3 regions of the Neorhizobium sp. T25_13 genome follow, and region 1 is predicted to be linked to each of the others. Evidence: predicted binding sites of a transcription regulator. Region 1 holds the regulator's gene; each other region holds the start of a gene.

What was found. The regulator LexA, encoded in region 1, represses DNA repair genes until DNA is damaged. The targets are predictions, from matches to a motif close to TGTTCNNNNTGTGTTCNG.
Region 2: C5J22_RS16405 (energy-coupling factor ABC transporter ATP-binding protein) is a predicted target of LexA. The motif match lies at 2,363-2,380, and genes of this name have one in related genera.
Region 3: C5J22_RS16090 (PA0069 family radical SAM protein) is a predicted target of LexA. The motif match lies at 2,088-2,105, and genes of this name have one in related genera.

Annotation. Positions count from the first base shown of each region.
Region 1 is NZ_PVBI01000002.1:633,144-637,560, reverse strand. Features, by position in the region: gene kdsA (3-deoxy-8-phosphooctulonate synthase) at 1-623, opposite strand, end outside; gene C5J22_RS06720 (VOC family protein) at 628-1,500, opposite strand; gene lexA (transcriptional repressor LexA) at 1,701-2,420, shown strand; gene C5J22_RS06710 (ComEC/Rec2 family competence protein) at 2,401-4,417, opposite strand, start outside.
Region 2 is NZ_PVBI01000006.1:267,409-271,825, reverse strand. Features, by position in the region: gene glgB (1,4-alpha-glucan branching protein GlgB) at 1-881, shown strand, start outside; gene C5J22_RS16410 (winged helix-turn-helix domain-containing protein) at 1,133-2,326, opposite strand; gene C5J22_RS16405 (energy-coupling factor ABC transporter ATP-binding protein) at 2,435-3,112, shown strand; gene C5J22_RS16400 (energy-coupling factor transporter transmembrane protein EcfT) at 3,109-3,714, shown strand; gene C5J22_RS16395 (biotin transporter BioY) at 3,745-4,308, shown strand; gene C5J22_RS31235 (thioesterase family protein) at 4,324-4,417, opposite strand, start outside.
Region 3 is NZ_PVBI01000006.1:203,097-207,513, reverse strand. Features, by position in the region: gene C5J22_RS16110 (tetratricopeptide repeat protein) at 1-30, shown strand, start outside; gene C5J22_RS16105 (4-(cytidine 5'-diphospho)-2-C-methyl-D-erythritol kinase) at 36-965, shown strand; gene moaB (molybdenum cofactor biosynthesis protein B) at 962-1,510, shown strand; gene C5J22_RS16095 (glycosyl transferase) at 1,514-2,032, opposite strand; gene C5J22_RS16090 (PA0069 family radical SAM protein) at 2,166-3,323, shown strand; gene C5J22_RS16085 (ribonuclease HII) at 3,493-4,161, shown strand; gene C5J22_RS16080 (nucleotidyltransferase domain-containing protein) at 4,177-4,417, opposite strand, start outside.

The DNA of each region.
Region 1 (4,417 bases):
GAATGCGTCGCATCAAAGATGACCGGAGCGCCGAGCGACGCCATGATCGGCAGCGAGCGCATGTCGGAGACCAGCGTGTTGTAGCCGAAGGAAGCACCGCGCTCGCAGAGCAGCACGTTCGGATTGCCGCTCTGGGTGAACTTGGCAAGCACGTTCTTCATGTCCCATGGGGCCAGGAACTGGCCCTTCTTGACGTTGATGACGCGGCCGGTCTTGGCGGCTGCGACAAGCAGGTCCGTCTGGCGGGAGAGGAAAGCCGGGATCTGCAGGATGTCGACCGTCTCGGCAACGACGGCGCATTGCTCTTCCGTGTGAATGTCGGTCAGGACCGGAAAGCCGAACTCCTTCTTGAGGTCGGCAAAGATCTCCATGGCGGTTTCGAGCCCGATGCCGCGCTTGCCGGAAATCGACGTGCGGTTGGCCTTGTCGTAGGAGGATTTGTAGACGAGGCCGATACCGAGCTTGCCGCAGACTTCCTTCAGGGCGCCTGCCATCATGAAGGCGTGGTCGCGGCTTTCCATCTGGCAGGGGCCGGCGATCAGCGACAGTTTTGCGTCCTGCGCGAAAACCACCTTGCCGTCTCCCTCGCCGACGGAGACGCTGGAATTTGCGGTAACTTCCATGAACCTATTCCTCGAAGCCGAACAAAACACCCTGGCCGGGCGCCGCCGAGACGAGAACACGGCCCTCCCGGCGGACGAATGCGACGTCATTAGCAGCAAGGGTGATCTCTGTCACGGCAAGATCGGCCGTCTTGAAGATGATCACCCGGCCGCGCAGCCCCTCGGCACCCGGCGTCGGCGGCAGGGCGAATTCCGCCTCGAGTTCGTGATCCTGCAGGATGCGAATGTGGGCATTTGCCGCCGCAAGCTCGAGCGAAGCAGCCTCTGGCTTCGCCTTCGTCATCAGCACCAGCTCGGCCAGGGGTGCGAAATCGGAGGGCGCCGATGCCGACAGAATGATCTTGCTCAGCCCCATGACCGCATTGGAATGGTGCTCCAGTTCGCCGCGATCGGCCGGCAGGGGATTGATCCGCTGGCAGGAAAACATCAGGAAGTCGGGCGCCCGGTCATCACCCGCAAAAGCCAGCCGGAAGCTTGCCTGGATTTCGGAACCGTCGGCCAAGGTCATTCCGCGGGAAAATTCCAGCACGTCGCCTGCCGAGATGCCACGCATCTTGAAACGCGCGTGATCGGCCATCGCGTCGCGCGTCGCGACAACGAGCGCCGAGAAGCCCTGCCTGTCACGTGCCTTGCGGAAGGCCAGATCGCGTGCGGTAAAAACGTTGCCGCGTTTGGCGGCAGCGCTTGCATGACGCCGATTGGCAATAGCCAGCGGCTCCAGATAGCTGCCATCCGAGAAGAACACACAAGCATTGGCTGTGCCGAAAGGATGAAAAGCGTCGGGCGCAACTGTAAAACCAAGCTTCGTGAGCCGGGAACGCGCAGCGGTAAGTCCCGCCACCGGCAGCACGAGATGATCGATTGGTCTTGCGTTCACGCGAGGGCCCCCGGAATTGGAATCGCAAAGCTAGTTTGGCAGCGGGCTCGCGCCGCGCAAGTGGTGTGGCTCGAGATATCTGGTACGCATCTATGAAGAAAAAATCATCATACTTCACAGAAATTTAGGGACTTGCAGAACACATATGGAACATATAGTGTCCGTTCTGGATTTGTTTCCGACTCTGAGGGTGCCAAAAGATGCTCACGCGCAAACAACAGGAATTGCTTCTGTTCATTCACGAACGCATGAAGGAATCCGGCATCCCGCCGTCATTCGATGAAATGAAGGATGCTCTCGACCTCGCGTCCAAGTCCGGCATCCACCGCCTGATCACCGCGCTCGAGGAGCGCGGCTTCATCCGCCGCCTGCCGAACCGGGCCCGGGCGCTCGAAGTCATCAAGCTGCCGGAAGCCTACTCGCCGAGCATGCAGCCGCGGCGTGGTTTTTCGCCCAGCGTCATCGAGGGCAGCCTCGGCAAACCGCAGCCGGTCGCGGCGCCTCAGAAACCTGCCGCCAACGACGATTCGCCGAACGCCACGACAGTTCCGGTCATGGGCCGCATCGCTGCCGGCGTGCCGATCTCGGCGATCCAGAACAACACGCACGACATCGCCGTGCCGGCCGAGATGCTCGGTTCCGGCGAACATTATGCGCTCGAGGTCAAGGGCGATTCGATGATCGAGGCCGGCATTCTCGACGGCGATACCGTGATCATCCGCAACAGCAATACGGCCAATCCGGGCGATATCGTCGTGGCGCTGGTGGACGACGAGGAAGCGACGCTGAAGCGCTTCCGCCGCCGCGGCGCCTCCATCGCCCTCGAAGCCGCCAACCCAGCCTACGAAACCCGCATCTTTGGGCCGGACCGGGTGAAGATCCAGGGCAAGCTCGTCGGCCTCATCCGCCGGTATCACTGATCATCTGCCGGAGCGGTTCCGGCAATGAACTATCGAAACCCTGGCTTCGCCAATCATAGTGGCGGTGCCGGCTCCAGGGACGGTCTGCGCCCGCCATGGCGGCACGGATCTGCCAGCGCCGAATGTCGGTCGCGCCGTTGAGGGAAATCTCCAGGGCACCCGCCTTGCGAAGCGTGGCGCCATTAATCATCAGGGCGCCGGACCGGCATTGGTCGAAGCGGGCGCGCGGCGCAATGACAAGACTGGCGGCGTCGCAGGCGGCACCCGCATAACGGCCGTCCTCGACAGCGATAACGATGCCCTTGCCCGTGCTTGCCGCACACCAGGCCGTCGGCTCGCAGGTGAAGCGGCCGACGGGCGCCTGTTTTATCCTCGACTTTGCCGTTTCCAGTTGCTGCGGGGTCAGTTCGCGGCGCTCGTTGGTTTTCTCGCCGGGCTGCTTGTCGTCGGGGGGCTTGTCCCTGGATGGCGACATTTCAGGCTTGGTGGGATCGCCGAGCAGAAGCGCCCTCTTCCATTGGCCGTAGACAAAGTCGGGCGGGCGGGCGCGATTGGTGGTCACCCCTTCCCCGTCTACAAGTGCGACCATCGTCCCGTCTTCCGAGATCAGTATATCCGGCAGCGGCATCGACCGCTCATGCCAGGAAAGCAGCAGAGCGGTCACCATCAGCGGCAGGCCTATCAGTCTCAGTCTCGTCCTCATGAGCGTCAGCAGCAGGAAACCTGCCGTCGACACGGTCAGGAACCAGGGATGCTGTCGCCCTATGCCGACATCGCCGCCCCAGGCGGCGACGTGTTTGGCGATGGCGATCACCCATCCCAGGCCGATGCCCATGAGCTTCATGAAGGGCGCATCGAGGCCGAACGGCATCAGCAGCATGCCGGCCAGCCCCGCCGGCATGACCACAAAGGAGATGATCGGCATGGCGGCGAGGTTGGCGGCAAGGCCGTAGGTGGCGATACGGTGGAAATGCTCGACCGAGAACATGGCGGTCGAGATGCCGCCGATCAGCGAGGTCACGAAGATGCCGGCCGCGAAATTCCAGGATGCCAGCACCGGCGTCACCACAGGGTGACGGAATGGCAGAGGTTCGGGATCGCGGCGTTCTGCCCTGTGTTTCCAGAGTGCGTAGCCGGCGACAAGGGCGGCGGTGGCGGCAAACGACATCTGGAAGCTCGGCCCCAATATTTCCGAGGGCGACATGGCGATGATGACCAGGGCAGACAGCGCCACATTGCGCAGGCTGATCGATGGCCGATCGAAAAGCACCGCGACCAGCATGATCGCCATCATGATATAGGCCCGCTCGGCGGAAACGCCGAAACCGGAGATCAGGTAATAGGCCGTCGCCATCATCAGGGCGCCGAGTGCGGCGATCTTCTTGACCGGATAGGCCTGGGCGAAGCCCGTGAAGACGGAAAGCACGGTGCGCACGCCGACAAAGAAGATGCCGGCGGCGAGCGCCATGTTGAGCCCGGAAATAGCGACGATATGGGCAAGGCCCGACAGTCGCAGCGCCTCGGTGGTGTCTTCGGAAATCGCCCGGCGCTCGTCGGTGACGATCGCCGCGGCAAAGGCGCCGGGATCTCCGGGCACGGTCTTCCGGATACGGGTTGCGATTGCACTGCGCAGATCGAAAAGCTGGGTTTCGACGTTCGCAATCCAGCTCCGGGTTGAAGGGGAAGCAGCCTGCTTTTTCGGCGCCCCATAGAAAAATCCAACCGCGCCGATGCCGTCGTAATAGGAAGAGAAGGCAAAGTCGTTGAGGCCAGGCAGGGCGGGTCCCGACGGGGGTGAAATGCGGGCGCGGCCGCTGATCGTCTCGCCGGTTTGGGCCGGCTCATGGCGGGACCTTGCCAGCAGAGATACACGCTGCGGTGGGCGCCTGACTTGCGGATTGGAGGTCCGCTCAATGCGGACAATATAACGCCAGCGGCCCTGGGCGTCGCTCTCCCTGCGCTCGACCACGCCGGCAAGCTCGGTGGTCACCGGCGTA
Region 2 (4,417 bases), on a different contig from region 1:
TTGAGGCGGTCGAGTTCTTCAAGCACCTGAACAGCATCGTCCACAACCGCTGCCCGCATGCCTTCACGGCGGCGGAGGAGTCGACGGCCTGGCCGGGCGTCACCAGGAAGATCGACGAAGGCGGCCTCGGCTTCGATTTCAAATGGAACATGGGCTGGATGCACGACACGCTGCATTACATGCAGGACGATCCGGTCTACCGGAAATACCACCATGGAGCCATGAGCTTCGGGATGATCTATGCCTATTCCGAGCGCTTCATCCTGCCGCTCTCCCATGACGAAGTGGTGCACGGCAAGGGCTCGCTGATGGCCAAGATGCCCGGCGACCGTTGGCAGAAACTTGCAAACCTTCGCGCCTATTACGGCTTCATGTGGGGCCATCCCGGCAAGAAGCTGTTGTTCATGGGCGGCGAACTGGCTCAGGAGAGCGAATGGAACCACGACGGCTCGGTCGTCTGGGACCTGCTCGACAGCCCGGACCACGCGGGCGTCCAGCGGCTCGTCCGCGACCTGAACACCCTCTATGCCCGGGAGCCGGCGCTGCAGTTCGGCGACCTGCATCACGAGGGATTCGAGTGGGCCGTGGCCGACGACGCGGCGAATTCCGTCTACGGCATGCTGAGAAGCAGCCAGGATCGATCATCGCACGTGCTTGTCGTCTCGAACCTGACGCCGATGCCGCGGCACGGTTATCGCATCGGAGTCCCGGCGGAGGGACGCTGGGAGGTGGTGCTGAATACCGACGCGGCGCTTTACGGCGGGTCCAATCTCGGACAGACGGAGGCTTGGACGGAGCGACAGGCGGCGCATGGTAAGGAATTTTCGATCTCCGCGGTGCTGCCGCCGCTTGCGACGGTGTTTCTGCGGTGGCGGGGGTAGAACCTGACGTGAGGTACCCCCCTCTGCCCTGCCGGGCATCTCCCCCTCAAGGGGGGAGACCGACAAGAGCCGGGCTCATCGCCTCCCATTGAAGGGCGAAGTTTCAGCGGCAATGAAAGATATTTAGTTTCATCTCCACGATCATGATCGAGCCGAGAGGGCAACTCCATCCGATCTCCCCCCTTGAGGGGGAGATGCCCGGCAGGGCAGAGGGGGGTGCCACGGCAAACAGTGCTTCACCTGCTCTGTTTTTATACCTCCCGCCAGCCGGCCTGATAGGTAATCTTATCCACACCTGCAAACCGTCCGACGCGGAGCAGTTCCGCGTCCAGCTTCTCCAACCTGCCCGCCGAAGCCCGCACGCCCTTTTCCAGCCATAACCGCTTCACATCCAGGGTGCCGGACTTGCGGTCCGCCTTCATGTCGATGCGGCCGATCATGCGGTCGCCTTCGAGCAGCGGGAAGACGTAGTAGCCATATTGGCGCTTCGGCTCCGGCACGAAAACCTCAATGCGGTAGAAGAAGTTGAACAGCCGCTCGGCCCGGTCGCGGTTGCGCAGGAGCGGATCGAAGGGGCTGAGCACGCGCACGCGGGCCGGTGGTTCGGGGATGTCCCCAAGGTTTTCGGGAAAGCCGAGGAAGGCGAAGGACGGGCGGGGCTTGCTGCCGTCGGCGGTCTCGATCAGCACCTCGGTCAGTTCGTCGCGATGGGCCTTCACCCATTCCTTTGCCTCGTCCGGCGTGACCAGATCGAAAAAGGCGGCAAGTTCTCCGGAGGTCGCAAAACCGAGGCGGGTCATGGCGCCGCGGCAGGCCCAGTCGATGAATTCCTCGTGGCTCACTTCCGGCTCGTGATGTTGCCGCGGGATCACCCGTTCCATCAGGTCATAGATCTTCTGGAAGTTGACCCGGCCGGCGATCGCCAGCTTGCCGATGTGCCAGTAATATTCGAGCGCCGTCTTGTTCGGATGCCAGTTCCACCAGCCACCGGACTTGTGATCATCAGCCTTCATGTCGCGGGACATGATCGCGCCGTTTTCGGCGATGTGCTGGAAGGTCTCCTCGAAGGCGGCGTCGAACCCTTCGCCATGCCATTTCCTCCAGCGTTCGGCGAGGATCGGCTCGCGGCGGCGAAAACGGTGTTTCCAGTAGCGGAAGAAGCTCGCCGGGATAATCGAGGCGTCATGCGTCCAGTGCTCGAACAGCTCGCCGTCCTTTTCCAGAAGCGCGGTCAGGTGCTCGCGGCGATAGGTCTGGTTGCGCGAAAACAGGATCATGTGGTGGGCGCGCTCGACGGTGGCGATACTGTCCACCTGGACGAACCCGAGATCGTCGATGAGCTGCAGCAGGCCGGCTTTGGTCAACGCGCGGCCGGGCGGTTCGCAGAGCCGCTGCCGTTCGAGGAAGATCTTGCGGGCCTGATCGTTCGGAATGAGAATCGCCATGGCATCTAGACTAGGATACCGCCGCGCCGGATTCAATGTTCACGTTCGGTTCCGCATTCCCCTTCCCCATCTTCCGGTCTATAGACCGCTGAACATCGAGGGACAGGCTTGGATATCCGTTTCGAACAGGCAGAAGCTCGTTTCGAGGGGCGCACCGTCGTGCATCCGCTGACGCTTCGCTTGAGCGAGCGGCGGATCGGCGTGATCGGCCTGAACGGCTCCGGCAAGACGACATTCGCGCGGATGATCAACGGGCTGGTGCTGCCTGCCGCAGGCCAGGTGACCGTCAACGGGTTCGATACGGTCAAGGACGGCGACAAGGTCCGCGGCCAGGCCGGCTTCATCTTCCAGAACCCGCAGAACCAGATCATCCTGCCGATCCTCAAGGAAGACATCGCGCTGGGGCTGAAATCGAGAAAACTCTCGAAGGCGGATACGGAGGCGGCGGTCGAGGCGGTACTTGCCCGTTTCGGCATCGCCCCTCTGGCCGACCGGCGTGTGCATGAACTTTCGGGCGGAGAACTGCAGCTGGCAGCACTCGCCTCGGTTCTGGTGACCCGACCGGATATCCTGATCATGGACGAACCGACCAACCAGCTGGATCTCAGGAATCGCGATCTCGTGGAGAGAACGATCCAGGGGCTCGACGAAAATGTCGTCGTCATCAGCCATGACCTCGGCCTGATCGCCGATTTCGACCGGGTTCTGCTCTTCCATGAGGGCCACCTCGCCAATGACGGCGCGCCGGCCGAGGTCATCGCCCGCTACCGCGAGCTTGCGGCATGAAGACGCTTTACGTGGAAGGCGATACGTTTCTGCACCGGCTTTCGCCGCGGGCGAAGCTTCTCGGCCTTGCGGCACTCAGCCTCCTGCTTTTCGTCATCCATTCCCCGGCTGTTCTTGTCGTCGCGGCCATTCTCGGCGGCATCGTCTACTCGTCGCTCCGGCTCGGATGGCGCCAATCCTGGCTGCGGCTGCGGCCGATCCTGCTGACCATCGCCATCGTCGCGATCTTCACGCTTGTCCTCAACGGCCGAGACGATGCACTGGTCGTCGTCACGCGGCTGACGGCCCTTACCCTCTTCGCCGCGGCGGTGACGGCGACCACCAGCACCGGCGATTTCATCGACGAGATCACCCGCCTTGCCATGCCGCTGGAGCGGCTGGGGCTCGTCAGGGCGGCGGATATCGGGCTTTCGATCGGTCTCGTCATCCGTTTCGTGCCGGAAATTCTCGGCCGGTACCAGGCAATCCGCGACGCGCACCGCGCCCGCGGATTGAAGGTCCGGCCGCTGACGCTGGCGGTGCCACTGATCATCCTGACCCTCAAAAACGCCGACGAGATCGCCGCCGCCATTGACGCACGTGGCATCCGGGCGCAGAAATGACCCCATATGACAACCAGGGATTCGCATAGCATGACCACCCGTGATCTCGTTCTGGCCGCCCTTTTCGCCGCCATTATCGTGGCGCTCGGTCTCGTGCCGCCGATCATGCTCGGTTTCATTCCCGTGCCGATCACCGCGCAGTCGCTGGGCGTCATGCTGGCGGGCGTCATCCTCGGTGCCAGGCGCGGCGGTTTCGCGGTGCTTCTGGTCCTGCTGCTGGTCGCGATCGGCCTGCCGGTTCTATCGGGCGGACGCGGCGGCCTTGCCACCTTCGCCTCTCCGACCGCCGGTTATCTCGTCGGCTGGTTCTTCGCGGCCGTCATCACCGGTTATTGCTCCGAGCGCTTCGTCGATCGTTCGCAGAGCGGCATCGTACAGATCACCGGCTTTTTCCTCGCAGCGCTGCTCGGCGGCGTGGTTGTGGACCATGCGCTCGGCATCTTCTATCTCGCCTATGTCACGGGCACCGGGCTTCTGACCGCCTTCATCGGTGACCTGTCCTTCGTTCCGGGCGATGTGCTGAAAGCGATGATCGCAGCACTTGCAGGCCGCGCCGTGATGGTCGGTTATCCGCTACTGCCGCAACGAGCCTGATCGGCCGCGTCCCCATCAATCCAGGAACTGATAGAGCCAGTCGCGCAAGTCTTCGGGGAGCGGCACCGGTTCCTTGCTTTCGGGATCGCAGGCCATCCAGACGATCTCG
Region 3 (4,417 bases), on a different contig from region 1:
GCGCCGGCCAATCCCGACAAGAAATCCTGACGCGCATGTTTCTCGACAATCCGTCATCTGACAAATGGCTCGCCGACAAGGCGGGCCTCTTCGAACTGGCGCCCGCCAAGATCAATCTCGCGCTGCACGTGACCGGCCAGCGGGCCGACGGTTATCATCGGCTCGAAAGCATCGTGACTTTTGCGGACACCGGGGACCGGCTGTGCTTTAGCGAGACGGAGGCCGACGATTTTTCCGTTTCCGGCCGGTTCGCCTCGCTGCTACCGACCTCGCCGGAAGGCAAGAGGGGCAATCTCGTGCTGAAAGCGCGCGATCTCCTGCGCGCGGCGTTGGAGGATAAAGGCGTTTCGGCGCCGCCGGTAGCTATCCATCTCGAAAAGAACCTCCCGGTCGCAGCCGGTATCGGCGGTGGTTCGGCTGATGCGGCAGCTGCCCTGCGCGGCCTGATGCGCTTCTGGAATGCCAACCTGCCGGATGGGGAACTGGCAGCGCTCGCGCTTTTGCTCGGCGCCGATGTGCCTATGTGTCTCAAGAGCGAGGCGCTGATGGCGAGGGGCATAGGCGAGGAACTGACCGCGCTTCCCGACCTGCCCTCGCTGTCGCTGGTGCTCGGCAATCCGCTCGTCGGCGTCTCGACGCCCGATATCTTCCTGCGCCTGACGCAGAAGGAAAACGCGGCGATCGGCCCGTTCGACAGTGACTGGATCAGCTTCCTGAAAACTCTGCGCAACGATCTCGAACCGCCGGCGCGCTCGCTGGTGCGCGAGATCGACCAGATCTCCAGCCTGATCGGCGCGGAGGGCACGATGCTGACGCGGATGTCCGGTTCCGGCGCCACCTGTTTCGGGATATTTCCTTCCTTCGAAGCGGCGGAAAAGGCGATGGAAAACCTTAACGGCCAGAAGCCGGAATGGTATTTTCAGGCGGTGAGGACCGTCGGACAGGTGCCCGAGAAAACCCAATGAACCGGATCGACGAAACCCGTTCCTTCATCCCCGTCGGCATCGCCGTGCTGACCGTCTCCGACACGCGCACGGCGGCCGACGACAAGTCCGGCGACACGCTGGTGGCGCGGATCACTGAAGCCGGCCACGAGCTGAAGGCACGGGCGATCGTGACGGACGACAAGGACCGCATTGCCGGCCAGGTGCGGGAATGGACGCTCGATCCCGATATCGACGTGGTGATTACCACAGGCGGCACGGGTTTTACCGGCCGGGACGTGACGCCCGAGGCGCTGGAGCCGCTGTTCGAAAAACGCATGGACGGCTTTTCGGAAGTGTTCCACCGCATTTCCTACGACAAGATCGGCACTTCGACGATCCAGTCGCGGGCGACCGGCGGCGTGACGAACGCCACTTTCATCTTCGTGCTGCCGGGTTCGCCCGGCGCCTGCAAGGATGCCTGGGACGGCATTTTGAAGGCGCAGCTCGACTACCGCCACATGCCCTGCAATTTCATCGAGATCATGCCGCGGCTCGACGAGCACCTGAAGCGCGGCGGCAAGTAGCCGCTACCTGACTGCCGCTGCCACCCAGGCCGGAATAATCTCGCTGGCGAGCTTCGACACCTTCTGGCCGCGTGCCAGCGCTTCCAGGTCCATCCCCGATTTTGCGAGCGCGATCGCCTGCCGCTTCGGCAGCAGCATGCCGTATTCCAGCGGCGGCACGGCGCGGCCGATGCGCTTGAAGAACGGCCGCCGATAGTTGCGCGCCGGCGCGAAGCGGGCCGGCTGCTTGTTCAGCGCGATATACTCCATCACCTCGTCGATCCAGCCGGCCTGCAGCCGGGCGCCGGGTTCGACGAGCAACAACCATTCTCCACGGGCGCCGCGCAAAATATCCTTGATGTCCCAATGGCCGTAAAAACGGCAGCCGGCCGCATCGGCGACGCGGGAGGAACCATCCCGCGAACCGTGATCGAGCACCACGACGTCGCTCACAAGTCCCTCCACCGCAGCGGAAACGAGCACAGAGAGCGTCTGCGCCAGCTCGGATTCCTGATCGCGGCATTCCATGATGACAGTCAGCATGCCTGACATGTAACGCATTGCCACAAGGAACGCCAGAAACGCCGGCCTTCAATTTTGTTCTTGCAATGTTCTCATTTCCGCGCTAGGAATTTAATCATCAGGAACGGGGAATTTCCCCTTCAGGAGCTAACCCATGAACGAGCTGCATCAGTTGCGGCAGGACGCTTTCGCGCCTGCCCATACGGCCGATATTGCCGATGCGTTGGTCAAATCCTCCGGTCTTCGGGTGGAGATCGACCGGCGTCGCGGGCGCGGCGCGGGGCTCAACCCGAGCGGCCGTTTCGAGGAAGAGCGCCGCGAGGCATTCGATGACGGCTGGCAGACACTGGAGGAGCTCGAACCGTTCAGGACCGAGGTGCAGGTGGAGAAGCCGCGCACCGCGATCACTCGCAACGAATCTCCGGACCTTTCCTTCGATCGCTCGATCAATCCCTATCGCGGCTGCGAACATGGCTGCATCTACTGCTTCGCAAGGCCGACGCACAGTTTCATGGGGCTTTCGCCAGGCCTCGATTTCGAGTCGAAGCTGTTCGCCAAGCCGGACGTGCCGAAACTGCTCGAACGGGAGCTGAGCCGCCCGGATTACAAGGTGCGGGCGATCGCGATCGGCACCAATACCGACCCCTATCAGCCGATCGAGCGGGAATGGCGGATCATGCGGCAGATCCTCGAAGTGCTGCAGAAGGCCAACCACCCCGTCGCGATCGTCACCAAGTCGGCGCTGATCACCCGCGACATCGACATCCTTGCCGATATGGCTTCGAAAGGGCTCGCGAAGGTCGGGATTTCGGTCACCACCCTCGACCGCAAGCTTGCCCGCACCATGGAGCCGCGCGCCTCGACCCCTCCCAAGCGTCTCACTGCCATCAAGGCGTTGACCGATGCCGGTATTCCGACTGCGGTCATGGTGGCACCCGTCATTCCGGCGCTCAACGACCATGAGATCGAGCGGATCCTCGACGCCGGCCATGCGGCAGGGGCGACGGAAGCGAGCTACGTGCTCCTGCGCCTGCCGCTGGAGGTGAGCCCCCTCTTCCGCGACTGGCTGCTGCAGAACTATCCGGACCGCTACCGGCATGTGATGTCGCTCGTCCGCTCGATGCGCGGCGGCAAGGATTACGACGCCGAATGGGGAAAGCGGATGAAGGGTGCCGGTCCCTATGCATGGCAGATCGGCCGGCGTTTCGAGATGGCGACCAAGCGGCTCGGCATGGTCCGGCGCGGCCTGCCGCTGCGCGACGACATTTTCCTCCGCCCCGACGGCGGTGGTATCCAACTCTCGCTGCTCTGACCGGGCCCTCTCCCGGTTTCATTGCGAATTCCCATTTCCGGCGCGGACCCGCCCTGTCCCCCGCGTCGGAAGATACCCCGGTTCCACCGCCGCCCCTCGGTGGATAGCGACGCCGCAATCGCTTGGCCGGGGGTTGCAGGAGGTCGGGACGACGTGCGAGGTTGCCGCCATGTTACCTCGCACGTCGCCCGATTCTCCGATGCTTTTTGAAGATGTTCCGCTGGTTCCGGATTTCAGTCTGGAGCTTGTGGCGCGCCAGGCCGGCCATTGGCCGGTCGCGGGCACCGACGAGGCGGGACGCGGGCCGCTGGCAGGCCCGGTCGTGGCCGCCGCCGTCATCCTCGACCCCGACAATATCCCGGATGGCCTCAACGATTCCAAGCAGCTGACTCTTAATCAGCGGGAAGTTCTGTTCGAGGCGATCATGGCGACGGCCGAAGTGTCGATCGCCGCGTCCGGTCCACGCCATATCGACGAGCGCAACATCCTGCGCGCCAGTCTCGACGCCATGCGCCGCGCGGTGGCGGGGCTTGCCGTGACGCCGGCCTATGTGCTCGCCGACGGCCGCGACGTGCCGCAGGGGCTCTGTTGCCCCGGCAAGGCGGTCATCAAGGGCGACGCCCGCTCCGTTTCGATTGCCGCCGCCTCGATCATCGCAAAAGTTACCCGCGACCGGATGATGACCCGCGCGCACCTGGTCTTCCCCGGTTACGGTTTTGCCAATCACGTCGGTTATGGGACGCCCCAGCACCGCGCCGGCATCGAGACGCATGGCCCCTGCTCCCTGCACCGGATGAGCTTTCGGCCGCTCAAAAAGGATGATCTGCCGGAAAGCTAACCGGCACTCCTTCCCTCATTTACGCCATTCGGGCAACGCGTCGGCGCGATAGCCATCGAACAGCAGTCCCCCATGTGCGGCGAAGACTTGTTCCGCGCAATCCAGGGCCGGCTTAGCCTCTCCTTCGCGAAACAGCATGTCGAAGGCCTCGACGAATGCATCGCCCAGCACCGGATCGAAAGCTGTCATCTGCCGCGGCAACCATTTTCCGGCTCCGGACCATTGCCCGTTGCTGCGCAGGATGAAATCACCGAGC